Regions from separate parts of the Klebsiella sp. NPDC088457 genome, predicted to be linked through region 2. Evidence: predicted binding sites of a transcription regulator. Region 2 holds the regulator's gene; each other region holds the start of a gene.
The links. The regulator CRP, encoded in region 2, controls carbon source genes, mostly activating them, when cyclic AMP is high. The targets are predictions, from matches to a motif close to ATGTGANNNNNNTCACAT.
Positions count from the first base shown of each region.

Region 1: a site for CRP is predicted at 1,757-1,774, ahead of ACI2JR_RS11815 (CidA/LrgA family protein). Genes of this name have one in related genera too.
Region 3: a site for CRP is predicted at 1,643-1,660, ahead of ACI2JR_RS25450 (glutathione S-transferase). Genes of this name have one in related genera too.
Region 4: a site for CRP is predicted at 1,500-1,517, ahead of ACI2JR_RS07325 (6-phosphofructokinase). Genes of this name have one in related genera too.

Region 1 covers NZ_JBJDNH010000015.1:66,696-69,826, forward strand. Annotated here, with positions in the region: gene cdd (cytidine deaminase) at 1-488, opposite strand, end outside; gene ACI2JR_RS11810 (CidB/LrgB family autolysis modulator) at 616-1,311, opposite strand; gene ACI2JR_RS11815 (CidA/LrgA family protein) at 1,301-1,708, opposite strand; gene dusC (tRNA dihydrouridine(16) synthase DusC) at 2,074-3,006, shown strand.
Region 2 covers NZ_JBJDNH010000019.1:42,374-45,504, reverse strand. Annotated here, with positions in the region: gene ACI2JR_RS13910 (YccS/YhfK family putative transporter) at 1-1,257, opposite strand, end outside; gene crp (cAMP-activated global transcriptional regulator CRP) at 1,310-1,942, opposite strand; gene ACI2JR_RS13900 (OsmC family protein) at 2,248-2,652, shown strand; gene ACI2JR_RS13895 (phosphoribulokinase) at 2,754-3,131, opposite strand, start outside.
Region 3 covers NZ_JBJDNH010000060.1:14,218-17,348, reverse strand. Annotated here, with positions in the region: gene selA (L-seryl-tRNA(Sec) selenium transferase) at 1-753, opposite strand, end outside; gene ACI2JR_RS25450 (glutathione S-transferase) at 859-1,467, opposite strand; gene ACI2JR_RS25445 (PTS mannitol transporter subunit IICBA) at 1,966-3,131, shown strand, end outside.
Region 4 covers NZ_JBJDNH010000008.1:105,770-108,900, reverse strand. Annotated here, with positions in the region: gene ACI2JR_RS07335 (ABC transporter substrate-binding protein) at 1-1,017, shown strand, start outside; tRNA gene ACI2JR_RS07330 (tRNA-Ser) at 1,162-1,249, shown strand; gene ACI2JR_RS07325 (6-phosphofructokinase) at 1,791-2,771, shown strand; gene ACI2JR_RS07320 (PTS sugar transporter subunit IIB) at 2,782-3,072, shown strand; gene ACI2JR_RS07315 (PTS sugar transporter subunit IIC) at 3,087-3,131, shown strand, end outside.

The sequences.
Region 1 (3,131 bases), on a different contig from region 2:
TCCGGCAGGTAGTGCTGTAGGGAGTGCGCCTCGCGGCCCGGCAGATGGATACGCAGGACCTGGCTGCTGTTCAGCTCATTCATAAACTGACGGCAGTGGCCGCAGGGGGTGTAGTTGACGGTGATCGCCAGCAGGGACTTTTCGCCGCGCAGCCAGGCATGGCTGATGGCACTCTGTTCCGCGTGGACGGTTTGCTGCATGGTTGCGCCGGGGAATTCCATGTTACCGCCGAAATACCAGCTGCCGCTGATCCCGCGGGCGATGGCGCCAACGTTAAAATGGGAGAGGTCGGCGCGCGCGCAGGCCGCGGCGAGCGGCAGCAGCGCAAAGGCCAGCGCGTCTTCGTCCAGCCCTGTGGCGTTGCGCAGCGCTGTGACCTGCCCGGCATCCAGCAGTGCTGGAAAATGCGGGTCGGTCAGCATCGGGGCGATGGCCGCTTGCAGGTCTGCCGCCAGGAGAGGAAGAGCAGCTTGAAAACGTGGGTGCATGGCGTTGCCTCATAACAATGTAATGGGAATCTAGTGTACGGGCGGTGATGGCTCGTATATGTGATTAATATCTCATTGTTTATGCAACTTTGTTATGTTGCACTGATAAATGTGATTTGAATCACATTTATCCGACTATCGCCAGCACCAGCGGAAACAAAAAGGGGGCGATCAGCGAAGTAATAATCCCGCAGAGCACCAGCGCCAGCGAGCTGAACGCCCCTTCCTGATAATCCAGCTCCGCACAGCGGGCGGTGCCCAGCGCATGCGATGCGGTACCCATCGACAGCCCGCGCGCGGCTTTGGTGCGGATACGCATCAGGTTAAGCAGCGTATGGCCGAATACCGCCCCGAGAATACCCACGAAAATCACGCACACCGCGCTGATCGCCGGAATACCGCCAATGCTGCCGCTGACCGCCATCGCAATGGGCGTGGTGACCGATTTTGGCATAATCGACGCGGCGATTTGCGGCGTCGCCCCCATCAGCAGAGCAACGCTGGTTCCGGTAATCATGGCCACGACGCTGCCGATAAAGCAGATCGTAATGATCGATTTCCAGCGGGCGCGGATTTGGTGCAACTGTTCGTATAAGGGAAAGGCCAGCGCCACGACCGCCGGCTGAAGCAGGTCGTTGAGAATTTTGCTGCCCTGAAAATAGCGATCGTAGGAGATTCCGCTGATGAGCAAAAAGGGGATGATTACCACCATCGCCACCAGCAGCGGGTTGAGCAGCGGGAATTTAAACCGCGCGGCCAGCTTACGGGCGAGGAAAAAAACGATTAGCGTCAGCGGCAAAGACCACCAGATTTCATGCATCATCTTTGATGTCCTCTTTTTGTCCGATCACTTTACGTTCGCCGTGGACCAGGTGCGAGCTCCAGCTCACCACCAAAAAAACCACCAGTGTACTGATGGCGCAGGAGATCGCCACCGGGCCCAGCTGCGCGCGCAGCAAATCCCAGTATTGCATGACGCCCACGCCGATGGGCACGAACAGCAGCGCCATGTAACGAATCAGCACGTTACAGCCGGGGTTGACCCATTTCGGCGGCATAATCTGCAGCGCCAGCAGAACGAACAAAATCAGCATCCCGATAATGCTGCCGGGGATAGTCATCGGCAGCAGGGAGGCAATAAAAATCCCGGCGTATAAACAGGCATAGATCAGGACAAAAGCCCGTAGATACTGCCAGATAATATTCAGCGATTTACTCATGGTAATAACCCTTGATGAACCGAATTCATCATACAATTAAACCTTGAAATGTGCTACCGATCACATCATGAATTCTACGCATACCTGGAATAGAGCGACGGAACTGGAACACCCGCAGGCGCGGTAGATAATGTGTTCCCTGCGCGCGTTGTCGACCATCAGATTGGACCAGCTATGATAAAAGCATAGAGATCATCTTACGGCTTTGCAGCAGGTTTCCGCTTTCAACCGTCGGCAGGCTATTGAAATGATAGACAGCACGGTGAGCCGACCGGCAAGACGATGGCCTGATCTCTCGCTAAAGCCCCTTTTAACCCGCAGGCAGAGGCGTTAACATAGCGCCTCTTTTTTTCCCGGATAACGATATGCGTGTTTTACTGGCGCCGATGGAAGGCGTGCTCGATTCGCTGGTGCGCGAGCTGCTGACCGAAGTGAATGATTACGATCTGTGCATCACCGAGTTTTTACGCGTGGTGGATCAGCTGCTGCCGGTAAAATCGTTCTACAGGCTCTGCCCGGAGCTTCATCACCATAGCCGGACGCCTTCCGGTACGCGCGTGCGGGTGCAACTGCTCGGCCAGTACCCGCAGTGGCTGGCGGAAAACGCCGCGCGGGCGGTAGAGCTGGGCTCCTGGGGCGTCGATCTTAACTGCGGCTGTCCGTCAAAGCTGGTTAACGGCAGCGGCGGCGGGGCGACGTTGCTCAAAGACCCGGAGCTGATTTATCGTGGCGCCAGGGCGATGCGCGAAGCGGTACCCGCCCATCTGCCGGTGACGGTCAAAATCCGTCTGGGCTGGGACAGCGGGGCGCGTCGGTTTGAAATTGCTGATGCGGTGCAGCAGGCCGGAGCGACGGAGCTCGTCGTGCATGGGCGTACCAAAGAAGATGCGTATAAAGCGGAACGCATCAACTGGGCGGCAATTGGTGAAATCCGCCAGCGGCTGTCGATTCCGGTGATTGCCAACGGTGAAATCTGGGACTGGCAAAGCGCGCAGGATTGCCTGGCGGCCACCGGCTGCGACTCGGTGATGATTGGCCGCGGCGCGCTTAACGTGCCGAATTTAAGCCGGGTGATAAAATACAACGAGCCGCGCATGCCGTGGCCGCAGGTCGTTGCGCTGCTGCAAAAATATACCCGTCTGGAAAAACAGGGCGATACCGGACTGTACCATGTGGCACGAATCAAACAGTGGCTCAGCTATTTGCGTAAAGAATATCATGAAGCGCTGGTGGTATTTAATGAAATCCGCACCTTGAAAACCTCCGCGGACATTGCCGCCGCTATTGCCCGCTATTAGGGAAAGATTGTTAATCCGCTCACACTTTATTACTCCGGGAGCGTCTGCTGATGGGCATTTCTGTCGCTGAGTGATATTGTGGGGGTTCTTATATTCAGGGTTGCTACTGATTACAGGCAAAACCT
Region 2 (3,131 bases):
GAGGGTACCCGCCGCCCGATGAACAATACGCACCCGCGTCGCGCCGTAGCCGTTTTGGGTGACGAAAAGCACCGTCATCAGGATCCAGTAGGGTTTGGGCAGGTTCAGGGCGCTGCCCATCAGGCTGGCGGCGGTGAGCATGACGCAGATGCGCGCGGCGTTGCGCAGCGCCGGCGATTTCAACGAGAGGTAGTTCCTCAGCGCCGGCAGTAACGGCAGACGGCGTTCTTTATCGGCCATCAGATTACGGGCATACAGCGGGCGCTGGGTTCTTAGCACCTGGGCGATACGGCTAAAGTGCCAGGCGCAGAACTGCCCGACCGGGTTATCGGGATGCTGCGAGGCGATTTTCTCCAGCGCGCCGATTTGCTTGTCCATATTAAAGCGCTGCGGATAACGATGATAAAGGATGTCATCCGCCAGCACCCGCAGGCGGGCGGCAACGGTTTGCGCATTCCAGCGAATCACCGCTTCCGCATGGCTGCGTTCCACCAGCTTTTGTACTTCTTCGGGCTGATGCAGGCTGACGGAGATATGTTCCTGAAGATCCAGCGCCACCTGAAACGCCCGCAGCAGGCGTTTGTGGTCATTGTGTTGATTTGCCGCCAGCATATGCATCTGCTGATAGCACTGGGTGATCAGGTCCACGACCTTCTGCTGGCGGATGAGCAGCGGCGGCAGCGAGGTGGCCGGATCGATATGCTGAGTCAACAGGCTGTATTTGGCTTCGCAGTAGTTGGCCAGCTCGCGATAGAGCAGGCTTAGCGATTCACGTAGCGGCTGTTCGCGCCAAAGCCAGAACCAAAACCAGTTAAACAGGCCGTACCACAACGTGCCGAGAGCATAGATCAGCAGCGGCTCCCAGACAGGCATATTCCCGGCAAGGCTCAGAGTGAAGATCGCGGCAATCAGCGAGGCGGGCAAGAGTCTGGCGTGCAGGGAGCTGATTTCTGCCGTGACGCCAAGGAGTAGCGCCAGGCCGCTGAGAATTAACGGTAACGGGATATCCTGCTGCAGCAGCAGCTGGACGACCAGACTACAGCCGGCAAACAGGGAGCCGCCGACGATCAGGCGTTTAAAAAAGCGCTTATGCGGCGTGTCCAGACCGGCGACGTTGCAACAGGCAGGCACCAGCGAGAACAGCAGACCCTGTTGTAAATGACCGAGCAGGAGTCCGATTGCGACAGGCAAGCACAGCACCAGCGTTTGCCGCAGTGCATAGTTGACTTCCGGGTGGTAAATCAGCCTGCGCCACATCGAGGGGAAACAAAAACGGCGTATTGTGGGTACAACACGCCGTTTTATCGACTTAACGGGTACCGTAAACGACGATGGTTTTACCGTGCGCAGAGATCAGATTCTGATCTTCCAGCATCTTCAGAATACGGCCAACGGTTTCACGGGAACAGCCCACGATCTGACCGATTTCCTGACGGGTAATTTTAATTTGCATCCCGTCCGGGTGGGTCATGGCGTCCGGTTGTTTCGCCAGGTTCAGCAGCGTCTGAGCGATACGGCCGGTAACGTCGAGGAAGGCGAGGTTACCCACTTTTTCTGAGGTTACCTGCAGACGACGAGCCATCTGCGATGACAGACGCATCAGAATATCCGGGTTTACCTGGATCAGCTGACGGAATTTTTTGTAGGAGATTTCGGCCACTTCACATGCGGTTTTCGCACGTACCCAGGCGCTACGCTCCTGGCCTTCTTCAAACAAGCCTAATTCACCGATGAAATCGCCCTGGTTGAGGTAAGAGAGGATCATCTCTTTACCCTCTTCATCCTTGATGAGCACAGCCACAGAGCCTTTGACGATGTAGTACAACGTTTCTGCTTTTTCACCCTGGTGGATCAGCGTGCTTTTAGATGGGTACTTATGAATATGGCAATGAGACAAGAACCATTCGAGGGTAGGGTCTGTTTGCGGTTTGCCAAGCACCATGCGCGGTTATCCTCTGTTATAAGCTATCTCCGGGTGCCGACACTACACGGCATCCGGGCATGCAATCGTATTGTTTCCCTATGCCTGGGAAACGGCTGGTGAGTTTTCTTCAGCCTGTAATGTGAACTCCTCTGCATACATGCAGTACATCAATGTAATACTGTAGCATCCCGACTGTTTTAGCATAGCTTTCGCCGCATGTCTCCTGGTGTCTCGCTTCAGCATGACGCAGGTCGCCTTCCGTTGCGAGAATTGTTATGTGCGCGTAATCTGTCAGGAAAATTGCAACCTTGGAGTTAAATTTTATGCAAGCTCGTGTGAAATGGGTTGAAGGGTTAACCTTCATCGGAGAGTCCGCGTCAGGCCACCAGGTTCTGATGGACGGCAACTCCGGGGATAAAGCGCCAAGCCCGATGGAGATGGTGCTGATGGCGGCGGGCGGATGCAGCGCGATCGATGTCGTGTCGATTTTGCAGAAAGGGCGTCACAATGTGAGCAACTGTGAAGTGAAGCTGACGTCTGAACGCCGGGAAGAGGCGCCGCGCCTGTTTACCCATATCAACATGCATTTTATCGTCACCGGAAATGAGCTGAAAGAGGCGGCCGTCGCTCGTGCGGTGGACCTGTCGGCGGAGAAATACTGCTCGGTGGCGCTGATGCTGCAAAAAACGGTGAATATCACCCACACCTATGAAGTGGTGGAAGGCTAAGCAGCCTTTCCCGGAGAGCGGCGCAAACGCCTTATCCGGGAGCCGTGAGTGAAGAACGAAAACCCCGCTTAGCGCCAGGCGCCCGGGGTCTTTTAACGTGGTTAACTGATTTTCTTCCCTTCCATCAGCCGTTCGACCAGCGGCGCCATGATGAGCTCCATTGCCAGCCCCATCTTTCCGCCCGGCACCACCAGCGTATTGATATGCGAGATAAACGACCCCTGCAGCATCGCTAACAGCCACGGGAAATCGATATCCTGCAGATTGCGGAAATGAATCACCACAAAGCTTTCATCCAGCGACGGGATGCCTTTCGCCGCAAACGGGTTGGAAGTATCGACGGTGGGGACGCGCTGGAAGTTGATATGGGTACGCGAGAACTGCGGGGTGATGAAGTTGATATAGTCTTCCATCGAACGCACCACGGAGTCCATCACCGCTTCACGGGAATGGCCGCGTTCGCTGGTATCGCGGATCAG
Region 3 (3,131 bases), on a different contig from region 2:
TGACTCGCGGCCAATCGCCGCCAGCTCCGCCTCATCCACCGCTTTGGTGAAGCCCTCAATGCTGTAGTTGCTGGTGTGGACCTTCATCAACAGTCCGGTATGGTCATTCACGGCCTGGCGATAATCTTTGGCGTGGGTGCGGTTGGTGGTGCCGACTTCGTGCAGGAGGCAGCCCGCCTGGCGCATCACATCGGGGATCCGGAACGCGCCGCCGATCTCCACCAGCTCGCCGCGCGAGAGCACCACTTCTTTACCGTTGGCCGTTGCCGCCAGCATCAACAGCACCGCCGCCGCGTTGTTGTTAACGATGCAGGCATCTTCAGCACCGGTGATACGGCACAGCAGCTCCGCCAGCGCCCGATCGCGATGCCCCCGCCCGCCATCATCCAGGCTGTACTCGAGCGTCACCGGCGCGCGCATCGCCTGCGCTACCGCGTCAACCGCCGCTTCAGCCTGAATCGCGCGTCCCAGGTTAGTGTGCAACACCGTCCCGGTCAGATTAAAAACCGGACGCAGTGCGCTGTGCCGGGTCTGCGCCAGGCGCCGCCCGGTTTCCGCGGGCCAGTCGTCGCACCAGGCCGGTAGCGCCTGAATCTGGCGAATGTGCTGCCGGGCTTCATCAAGCATCTGGCGCAGCAGCGCCACCACCTGGGCGTGACCATATTGGGCCAACACAGCAGAAAAAGCGGGGTCGCGGAGCAAACGATCGGTGGCCGGAAGCCGGGTATAAAGCGCACGAATATCGGTAGTCATGAATGGACCTGGCGGTAAGTTATTTTCCCCCCTCCCGACGGGAGAGGGAGTCAACAATCAGCGGCGATTGTAACGCCTCCGGGCGGAAACTGTTACCGGCCTGGGTCAAGTCCTTGGCGGTTCTGTACGGGCAAAGCTGGGACGCTGAAAGAGCGACTCAACCAGTTTGATCAGCTGAGGGCGCGTCGCACACCAGCCTGGCGCCACGCGGCGAAAGTTGAGATAAGCAATCGCGCAGGCCGCGGAAATCGTCGCCAGGTTGACCTCACCGGGGCGCAGGCTACCGTTGACAATATTCGCCTCCAGCGCATCCAGGCCGCGGGCCACCTTCTCACGCTGGCGCAGCAGTTCGCCTTCCGACTGCTGCGCCGCCGGACGAGCCTTTTCACGCACCAGCGCCTGCGCCGCTTCCATCACGCCGTCGGCCAGCGCTTCGAACTGACGCACTTTCAGCGCCGCTTTCGCCTCGGACGGCACCATCGCCGGCGTGACATCAAGCAGTTCAAGATATTGGGCAATGACTGGCGAGCCGTACCAGCATTCGCCGTCGTCGGTGACCAGCGCCGGCACTTTACCAAGCGGGTTAAATTTCGCGACACCGTTGACATCGTTGTAGGGGAACTCGTTAACAAACTCGAAAGGAATCTCTTTTTCCAGCAGGATGACGGAAATTTTGCGCACAAAGGGACTGGTATAGCTGCCGATCAGTTTCATTGCCTGCTCCTTTTGCCAACAAAAAGGTAAGTATGGTTCAGGCGCAGGCAAAAGGCAGAGGAGAGTTCACCGCGCAGAGGGTCGTATAAGTATTCACGATGTCGGCCAGCAAGCGGAGCATATCGCGCGGCAGAACCTGCCGGAGATCACATGTGGAAAAATCAGCTGAAATATTTTGTGATTAACATCACATATAAATAATTAATATCGGTCACAATTTTGTGACGTTTATCACACAAAACAGCATTAAAGGCGCGAATCTCTCCAGATGGAGGCTCTTTGCACAATTGTTTTGTGATGCAGATCACTATATTTACCCACCAACCACCTACATTTACGTGACATATATCACAAAAAATCCCGCTGACTGGACAGTTTAACGATTCAGTGCCAGATTTCGCATTATCAATCAGGGTCCGGCTACCTCTGCCGCCACATTAACAACAAGCCTCAGGCTTTTAGCCTACGCGATAAGCAAAACAGAAGAAGGGGTGTTTTATGTCATCCGATATCAAGATCAAGGTGCAAAGCTTTGGTCGATTCCTCAGCAATATGGTGATGCCGAATATAGGCGCGTTTATCGCGTGGGGTATCATCACCGCGCTATTCATTCCAACAGGGTGGTTGCCGAACGAAACGCTGGCGAAGCTGGTCGGCCCAATGATTACCTATCTGTTACCGCTGTTGATCGGTTATACCGGCGGTAAACTGATTGGCGGCGAGCGCGGCGGTGTCGTCGGCGCGATCACCACCATGGGCGTCATCGTCGGCGCGGACATGCCGATGTTCCTCGGCGCAATGATTGCCGGCCCTCTCGGCGGCTGGGCCATCAAACGCTTTGACGGCTGGGTCGACGGTAAGATCAAGTCCGGCTTTGAAATGCTGGTAAACAACTTCTCCGCCGGTATCATCGGGATGATCCTCGCGATTCTGGCCTTCCTCGGCATTGGCCCGGCGGTTGAAGTCCTGTCCAAAATTCTGGCGGCGGGCGTTAACTTCATGGTTGTCCATGACATGCTGCCGCTGGCGTCGATCTTTGTTGAACCGGCGAAAATCCTGTTCCTGAATAACGCCATCAACCACGGTATCTTCTCGCCGCTGGGTATCCAGCAGTCCCACGAACTGGGCAAATCAATCTTCTTCCTGATTGAAGCCAACCCGGGTCCGGGTATGGGCGTGCTGCTGGCGTACATGTTCTTTGGTCGCGGTAACGCCAAGCAGTCCGCTGGCGGCGCTGCAATCATCCACTTCCTGGGCGGTATCCACGAAATTTACTTCCCGTACGTGCTGATGAACCCGCGTCTGATTCTCGCGGTTATCCTCGGCGGTATGACCGGCGTATTCACCCTGACCATCCTCAACGGCGGTCTGGTTTCTCCGGCCTCTCCAGGCTCCATCCTGGCCGTACTGGCGATGACCCCGAAAGGTGCTTACTTCGCTAACATCGCCGCGATTGTCGCCGCAATGGCCGTCTCCTTCGTCGTCTCCGCCATTCTGCTGAAAACCAGCAAAGTGAAAGAAGAAGATGATATCGATGCCGCGACCCGTCGCATGCAGGATATGAAAGCAGAATCCAAAGGCGCAGCCACTCCGCTGGCCGCGGGTGATGTCGCTAACGACCTGAGCCACGTGCGCAAAATCATCGTCGCCTGTGACGCCGGTAT
Region 4 (3,131 bases), on a different contig from region 2:
CAGTGGACCAAACCGGAACATATTGTCACCAGCGGGGCGTATAAACTTTCCGCATGGGTGGTCAACGAGCGGATTGTGGCCGAACGTAACCCGCGCTACTGGGATAATGCTCATACCGTCATCAATAAAGTGACCTGGCTGCCGATTCATTCGGAAGCGGCTGACGTTAACCGCTATAAAGCCGGTGAAATCGACATCGTTTATACGGTGCCGATTAACCAGTTCGCTCAGCTCAAAAAGACCATGGGCGATCAGCTGAACGTTTCGCCGCAGCTGGCGACCTACTATTACGAGTTCAATACCACCAGAGCGCCCTTTAACGATCCGCGGGTCCGACTGGCGCTGAATATGGCGCTGGATAAAGACATCATCGCTGAAAAAGTGCTGGGGCAGGGGCAGCGTCCGGCGTGGTTGATCAGCCAGCCTGATATTGGCGGCGTAAAACTGCAAAATCCAGATTATGCCAGCTGGCCGCGCGATAGACGTATAGCCGAGGCCAAAAAGCTGCTGAGCGAAGCCGGGTACAGCGACAGTCATCCGCTGGTATTCAATCTGCTGTATAACACGTCGGAATCACATCAGCGGGTGGCGATTGCCGTCAGTTCGATGTGGAAGAAAAACCTCGGCGTAGAGGCGAAGCTGCAGAATCAAGAGTGGAAGACGATGCTCGATACCATGCATACGCATAATTTTGATGCGGTGCGCTACGCGTGGATTGCTGATTATGACGATGCCGCCACCTTCCTGAATAACTTCCGCACCGGCGATAGTGAAAACACCAGCCAGTACAGCAACCCGGCCTATGATGAAGCGTTAAAAAGCGCGGCTAAGGCGCCGGATGTTGTTACCCGTGGCCAGTTCTATCAGCAGGCCGAGGATCTGCTGGGGAAAGATGTCCCGGCGGTGCCGGTTTATCATTATGTTCGTACCCACCTGGTGAAGCCGTGGGTGGGAGGATTTACGCCGGATAAGCTGGGCTACTATTTCACGAAAGATATGTACATCAAAAAACATTAACCATCACCCGCCCGATTGGCGTTGATTTTTTACGCAAACTGCCTGTATTTCAGACGAATAACGCATTTTTGGTTGATTTTAAGGCAGTTGAACAAAATCGGGCTTTACAGGCTACGCCGAGGTGTTTATAGTGCGCCCCATACCGGAAGCGTGGCCGAGCGGTTGAAGGCACCGGTCTTGAAAACCGGCGACCCGAAAGGGTTCTAGAGTTCGAATCTCTACGCTTCCGCCAAATAAAAGAAGGGGTTACCGAAAGGTAGCCCCTTTTTGCTTTTTGTCGTTTAACCCATGAGCTAACGTAATCTGCAGGTGTAGTAAAGCCGCTACCTTGACAGGGGATTATGTTCCGTCGGTCGATAGTTCATTCCCGGGAAAAAAACCTCTTCACTTGCGACTTCCCTCCCGCGGTGGTATCTCCTGGCTATTGCCAGCGTTCATCCACTGGTTATTTCCCGGTTCTTTTCCCCTCATCTCCGTATTTAATGTGAAACTTATCACAAAATGAATACGCCGATTTTTTGGCAAAATACACACTTTTTAAAAAATAGAGCCTGACAAAAAAGATAAATAAAAACATATGGTTAAAAAATTTGGCTTTAAAAACGCTCTAAATATTAGTGATTATGATCACAATTTTTTATGTATTTTTAACCTGTCAATAACCTTTTGAGCCCTGAAATCTCACAAATATGTGATGGGGTTCAAAAAAAATAATATGCCCACTATTAGAATCGATTTCACCTTAAGAGCTGAGTAAATAACCTGAGGGCACCATGAAAATTGGTTTGGTAATTAGTGGTGGCGACGTCAGCGGCATGAATAATTTTCTTTTTCAGATCAATCGAATGACTGAAACAGAAATTGTTATTTTTGATAGTGGTATTAATGGTTTGATCGGCAACTGTGCCAAGGAAATATCAACCAGAGATTTAGTCGATTTTTCAATCTCCGCCGTGCCGTTAGTTTCTTCCGGCAGAAAAGAGGATAAATGCAGAAAATCTGACTACGAAAAAATAGTTAAAAATATTCGTAGTAAAAAACTGGATTGTCTGATTATGGGAGGCGGCGATGGTTCATTTCAGTTTCTAAAGAATCTGAGTGGCTACGGTATAAATTGTTACGGAATCGGTATGACGATTGATAATGATATTGCCGGTAACAGTTATACAGTGGGGTTTTCTACCGCCTGTGAACAGGTTATTGCTGAGGTCGCCAAACTACGTAATACCGGGCGCGGGCTGCCGGGGCGTGTATTTATGATTGAGCTGCTAGGGGGATACTGCGGCGAACTGACGCTTCAGGCCGCGCTGAAAAGTAATGCCGATATTGCCTTAATTCCTGAAGCCATATGGGATATCGACGAGCTGGCCAGTCGTATTAAATGTAAAATAAAACAGCAGAATAGCGTGATAATCCTCTGCTCAGAAGGCTACACCAAAGAATATACCCCAGGATTCCAGGGGGCGATTGATACTATGATTGGCAAAATCGAGCACAAGATTGGTATTCGTATCAGAAAAACGATTTTAGGATATGGTTTAAGAAGCGGGATGCCAACCGGCGAGGAAATTATTGAAGGTGCAATATTAGCTGAAGAAGTGGTGAGATGTATCAACAGCGGTCTGACTAATAAAATCATAGTTATTAATAACAACAATAGAGCGATTCCGCTCGATCTTGAAGATTCTGAAAGACGTTTAGTAGATCAAGAAAGCGACATCTACAAACTGGCTAAACTAACTCAACTTATCTGAGGTATTTAAAATGCTTAAAGTACTCTGCGTATGTGGCTGTGGCCTTGGCTCAAGTTTTGCTATTGAGATGAGCGCGAAAGCAGTATTAAAGAAGTTACAGATTGATGCCGATATCGATCATACGACGGTTTCTGAAGCATCATCTTTTAAATATGATTTCATTCTTACACAAAAAATGTTTGCCGATATTTTAAATGCCGACGCCAGCGAGGAACAAAAGAAAAAAGTTATCATATTAAATAAACTGACGGATAAGAATGAGATAGAAGAAAAAATCCTTGCTTATATGAAAAACAAGTAATCGTGAGGTGTTACATGGACGCTATTATTCATTTTATAGTCAAAGATTTTTTAGGGCAG